One region of the Shewanella sp. SR44-4 genome, then DNA from elsewhere that is predicted to be linked to it. Evidence: predicted binding sites of a transcription regulator. Region 1 holds the regulator's gene; the other holds the start of a gene.

What was found. The regulator sigma-54, encoded in region 1, starts transcription at its own class of promoters, with help from an activator protein. The targets are predictions, from matches to a motif close to GTTGGCACGNNNNTNGNNT.
Region 2: the regulator sigma-54 is predicted to act here: its motif matches at 1,935-1,953, upstream of H5125_RS04350 (CmpA/NrtA family ABC transporter substrate-binding protein).

What each region holds. Positions count from the first base shown of each region.
Region 1 is NZ_JACJDU010000001.1:59,475-62,665, reverse strand. Features, by position in the region: gene lptB (LPS export ABC transporter ATP-binding protein) at 1-507, shown strand, start outside; gene H5125_RS00240 (RNA polymerase factor sigma-54) at 650-2,134, shown strand; gene hpf (ribosome hibernation promoting factor) at 2,160-2,447, shown strand; gene ptsN (PTS IIA-like nitrogen regulatory protein PtsN) at 2,450-2,893, shown strand; gene rapZ (RNase adapter RapZ) at 2,890-3,191, shown strand, end outside.
Region 2 is NZ_JACJDU010000005.1:131,814-135,004, reverse strand. Features, by position in the region: gene H5125_RS04355 (ABC transporter permease) at 1-287, opposite strand, end outside; gene H5125_RS04350 (CmpA/NrtA family ABC transporter substrate-binding protein) at 360-1,745, opposite strand; gene H5125_RS04345 (sodium ion-translocating decarboxylase subunit beta) at 2,139-3,191, opposite strand, start outside.

The DNA of each region.
Region 1 (3,191 bases):
TTGCGCGCCCGCAAAGGTATAGGTTACTTACCACAAGAAGCCAGTATTTTCCGCAAGCTCACCGTTTACGACAACATAATGGCCGTACTGCAAACTCGCAAAGAGCTCAGCACAGACCAACGTATTGAACAGCTTGAGCACCTACTCGAAGAGTTCCACATTACTCACATACGCGACAGCCAAGGTATGTCGTTATCGGGTGGTGAACGTCGTCGAGTTGAAATTGCGCGCGCTTTAGCTGCTAATCCAAAATTTATTTTGCTTGATGAGCCCTTTGCTGGTGTTGATCCTATTTCGGTCATCGACATTAAAAAAATCATCCAACAACTTAAAAATCGCGGTTTAGGGGTATTAATTACCGACCATAACGTACGTGAAACGCTAGACGTTTGTGAGCGAGCCTATATCGTCAGCCAGGGTAATTTAATTGCCGAAGGCACACCTGATGAGATATTAAGTAATCAACAAGTTCGAGCTGTGTACTTAGGTGAACAATTCAAGCTATAGTTACTTTACTGGCCTTTTAGTCTAGCTAACTCATTTCATTGAACGATACCTAAACAACGTTAAATGTCATTGATGTTTATGGCAATCCATTATAGTTCGAGATTGTCATTTTTATGGAAAATCATCTAGGGATAAGCGGTAAATGAAAGCGTCACTCCAACTTAAAATGGGTCAACACTTAACCATGACCCCACAATTGCAGCAAGCCATTCGCTTACTGCAATTATCGTCATTGGAGCTACAGCAGGAAATCCAACAAGCATTAGATTCAAATCCATTGCTTGAAATAGAAGATGAGTTTTCTGAAGCAAAAGACTCCTTAAAAGAAAACCGCGACCAAGCGGATACAGACTTTAGTGACAACAGTATTGTTAATGTCGAAAAAGACACTTCCACCGTCGACATAACAGAATCCATGACCAAAGAAACCATGGATGATTTAGCCATGGATACCACATGGGATGAAGTATACACAGCCTCACCTATGTCAGGTTCAGGCAGTGCAAGCATGCGCGATGACGACATGCCCTTTCAAGGTGAAACCACCGAAGGTCTGTACGAACACTTAGAATGGCAAAAAAATCTCACTCCATTTTCAGACACCGATCTCGCCATTGCCACCGCCATTATTGATGCCATTGATGAACGCGGTTATCTAACCCAAAGTACCGAAGATATTCTCGAAGCCATGGGTGATGAAAATGTGGAACTCGATGAGGTTGAGGCGGTATTAAAACGCGTTCAACACTTTGATCCTGTGGGTGTTGCAGCACGTGATTTAAGCGAATGCCTATTTATTCAATTAGCGCAATACTCTAACGACACACCCCATATCGATAATGCCCGTTTGTTAATTAAAGGCTATTTAGAGTTAATTGCTGGCCGTGATTTCAGATTATTGATGCGTAAAACAAAACTAAAAGAAAATGAGTTACGTGACGCAATCACTCTAATCCAGACACTCAATCCTCGTCCGGGCTTATTAATTACCCCCATGGATGATGAATACGTGATTCCCGATGTCACAGTATTAAAGAAAAATGGCCGTTGGGTAGTAGAGTTAAACCCAGACAACATGCCTAAAATTGGTGTTAATCAGCAATATGCAGCCATGGCTAGAGGCAGTAAAAACCCGTCGGATAGTCAATTTATTCGAGGCCATCTGCAAGAGGCTAAATGGTTTATTAAAAGTATTGAAAGCCGTAATGATACTTTACTTAAAGTGGCAAATTGCATTGTGCAATTTCAGCAAGGCTTTTTTGAATATGGCGAAGAAGCCATGAAGCCTATGGTGCTCAATGATATCGCTGAAGCCGTAGAAATGCATGAATCGACCATTTCACGAGTCACCACACAAAAATATATGCACACCCCTCGTGGCTTATTTGAACTAAAATACTTCTTCTCTAGCCATGTCAGTACTGACGATGGCGGGGAATGCTCATCAACGGCCATTCGTGCTTTTATCAAAAAGCTGGTTGCCGCAGAAAACCAGAAAAAACCACTGAGTGACAGTAAAATGGCTCAGCTTCTGGCAGAACAGGGCATAAACGTTGCTCGTCGTACGATAGCAAAATACCGTGAAGCAATGATGATCCCGCCCTCAAACCAACGTAAGAGTTTATAACCTACTAGGCAATGGAGGATTTTTTATGCAAATAAGTCTGACTGGACGTCATGTCGAAATAACAGAATCTTTACGTGAATACATCCACAGTAAATTTTCAAAGCTTGAACGACACTTCGATCAGATCCATAATGTACACGTTGTGCTCAATGTAGAAAAATTACAACAAAAAGCAGAAGCCAAAATCAACATTAATGGCGCAGAAATTTTTGCAATGTCAGAAAGTACTGATATGTATGCTGCAATAGACGCCCTGATCGATAAACTCGACCGTCAGGTAATTAAACACAAAGAGAAGAATACAAAACACTAACGATGGAACTTTGTACCATTCTGCAGCCGGAATGCACTACCTGTGCCACACCGGGCAGTAAGAAAAAAGTACTGGAACTCATCAGCAATTTAGTCGCTGCCCAGTACCCAACCCTGTCTTCGCAAGAGGTTTTTGAAAGCCTGTTAGCGAGAGAGAAAATGGGTAGCACAGGTATAGGAAATGGCATTGCGATACCTCATGGTAGATTAACGACCATCGATCACCCTATCGCGATATTTATTAAATGTGAAGAAGCCATTGCCTTTGATGCAATCGATAAGCAACCCGTGGATCTTTTATTTGCTTTGTTAGTCCCTGCAGACCAGTGCCAACAACATTTAGGCACGTTATCGAGCATGGCCCAAAAGTTAAGCGATAAGCAAATATTGAAACAGCTTCGTAAAACTCACGACGCAACAGAACTTTATCAGGTTATTACTGCATGAAACTAGTTATAGTATCGGGACGTTCAGGCTCAGGGAAATCCGTTGCCCTGAGAGTATTAGAAGACCTAGGATATTATTGTGTTGATAATTTGCCTTTACCACTCATTGGCACATTATTAGCCCAGCTTAAAGGCAGTAATGATTTGGTTGCGATTAGCGTTGATGTTCGTAACATTGCAGAACAAGGTAAAGTGCTTCAAGACCAATTGGCACTACTTCAAAATGACACTGAAATTATCAGTTTCTTTTTAAATTCCAATGACAAAGTATTGCTTAAACGTTACAGCGAAACACGTCG
Region 2 (3,191 bases), on a different contig from region 1:
GTGTAAGCACGTACTTTGGCGACATAACTTGGATCGTTAGCAACACGCGCCTCATTTCGTGTTTCTTGACGTTGATAAAAAGCCTCGGCCTTTTCGCGCTCAGTTATATGCTCCTGATACAAATTGTCAAATTGCGACACGACAGCAACCGGTCCCGGAAACTTACCTAAAGAGGTTTCAATACTATTAGCTGTCACCGCCCACAGAGCTAAAAATATCGCAATGCCGATAAACGGTAATAGTATCGCCCTACTTAACTCGGCTATTTTCAGCATAACAACTGCCATGTTGCCTCGTTCAATTAAGCGATTTTGTGCAATAGAATAAAGACTGTTCATCCAAGACTCCTTAACGGGTTGTTACAGCTTGTCGCCTTGCTTTAATCCAATTACAAATGAATTAATGTAAGCATTAGGCTTGCTGCCGTCATAAACTAAGTTATCAATAAAGTGAGTTTGCGGTGCTTTGAAACCGGTTTCTTTACTGAAATCTGGAAAGTCAGCTGCGGGGATGAGCTTATCGTCGATGAGTGATTGCGCGGCTTTAGCATAAATATCTGGACGATAGACTTTTGCGGCGATGTCTTTATACCAATCGTCAGATTTATCTTGTTCAATTTGGCCCCAACGGCGCATTTGAGTTAAATACCAAATCGCATCTGAGTAATATGGATAAGTTGCGTGATGCCTAAAAAATACATTGAAGTCTGGAACCGCGCGCTTATCGCCTTTTTCATATTCGAACGTACCCGTCATACTATTAGCAATCACCTCATAGTCAGCACCAACATAATTAGATTGAGACAGTATTTTTACCGCTTCTGGGCGGTTAGCATTGTTATTGTCGTCTAACCATTTAGCGGCGCGGATCAACGCACGAGTAAGGCGTATAGTGGTATTTGGATATTTTTCGGCAAACTCGGCTGTAATACCAAACACTTTTTCAGGATTATCTTTCCAAATTTCATAATCGGTCACCACAGGTACACCAATGCCTTTAAACACAGCTTGCTGATTCCAGGGCTCACCAACGCAATAGCCATTAATTGTGCCCGCTTCCAGTGTCGAGGGCATTTGTGGGGGCGGAGTTACCGACAGCAAAGCTTGTGCATCAATCTGCCCTGATGTATCTCCTTTATGAGGTGCGTAAAACCCAGGATGAATCCCACCAGCGGCTAACCAGTAACGCAATTCATAGTTATGTGTAGAAACCGGAAACACCATACCCATATTAAATGGCTTACCAGCCGCTTTAAATTCTTCTACTACGGGCTTTAGTGCATCAGCTTTAATGGGATGAACGGGAAAACCGTCTGCCTGTTTAGCAATGTGCGGCTTCATTTTGGCCCAAACGTCGTTTGATACCGTAATCGCGTTACCATTTAAATCCATCGAAAATGGGGTAATAATGTGCGCTTTAGTACCGTAACCAATTGTTGCAGCAATTGGTTGACCCGCTAACATGTGGGCCCCATCTAATCGACCATCAATCACACCATCGAGTAACACTTTCCAATTTGCCTGCGCTTCAATCGTGACGTATAAACCTTCTTCTTCGAAATAACCTTTTTCATAAGCAACCGCAATAGGTGCCATATCAGTTAATTTGATAAAACCAAACCTGAGCTCTTCTTTTTCAGGAAAGCCCACTTCGGCACTTACAGTGTTGATACACAAACTTGCCCCAATACTGACCCCCAGTAATAAAGACTTAATCTGCTGAGTTAACGATATTTTCCAGTTCATATTATTTCCCCGTGATGAAAATTGACAATAAAAAAAGGCGCTTCGGATATCCATTTAGGAATATCTCGATAGCGCCTTTGCTAAAATTGAATTTATTAAATACTATTTATCAGTCAGTTAGTTGTAAAATTGATAACCTGTACTGTCTAAAAAGACTGGATATGGCTCATCAAATATACAACCTTTGCTATCCATTTTTCATGCCAAAACATTAACAGGTTGATTTTGAATAACTTTAATTTTAACAATTAAATAACGTAATGCTACTACAGTGCAATAAAACAGTTTAAGTGCACCAATATGCATCAAAAGAGGTATAAGTAATTTTGTACCAGTAGATAAAAACAAAAAAGCCAACGCAAAGGCATTGGCTTTTGAATCATCTGGTAAGTTTTAGCCTAGTACTGCCAGCAAAACACCTGCAGCAACAGCACTGCCTAGCACACCTGCTACGTTAGGTCCCATAGCATGCATGAGTAAGAAGTTTTGGTTGTTAGCCTCTAAACCTACCTTATTCACTACTCGTGCAGCCATTGGCACAGCAGAAACGCCTGCTGCACCGATAAGTGGGTTAATTTTTCCGCCAGAGAGCTTACTCATTAATTTAGCCATCAATACCCCAGAAGCAGTACCAATACTAAACGCAACCGCGCCAAGGATTAAAATACCTAGCGTTTCGATACGCAGAAATTGATCTGCTGATAGCTTAGACCCAACAGCAAGACCTAAAAAGATAGTCACTATGTTGATTAACTCGTTTTGCGCCGTTTTCGATAAACGATCCACTACGCCCGATTCGCGCATTAAATTGCCCAAACAGAACATGCCAATTAATGGGGTTGCTGCAGGTAAAAATAAAATGGTTAACCCTAGCACCATCAGTGGAAAGATAATTTTCTCTTTCTTACTGACTTCACGCAATTGTTCCATTTTAATTTCACGTTCGGCTTTAGTGGTTAGCAGTTTCATGATCGGCGGCTGAATTAATGGCACTAACGCCATGTATGAGTATGCAGCAACAGCAATAGCACCTAACAATTCAGGCGCTAGTTTAGAGGCTAAGAAAATTGCCGTTGGACCATCTGCTCCACCAATAATGGCAATAGCTGCAGCATCTTGCATACTAAACTCGAACCCAGGTACCCAATTTAAGGCAATAGCACCAAGTAAAGTGGCAAAAATCCCAAATTGCGCCGCAGCCCCTAACAATAGTGTTTTAGGGTTAGCAATTAGCGCACCAAAATCAGTTAATGCACCCACCCCCATGAAGATGAGTAATGGGAATACCCCAGTCTCAATCCCGACATGGTAAGCGTAATACAGTAAGCCACCTTCATCGGTAAAACCTGCATTAGGAATGTTGGCTAATATGGCGCCAAATCCGATAGGTAATAACAATAACGGTTCGAATCCTTTAATTATCGCTAGAAATAACAATAAACAACC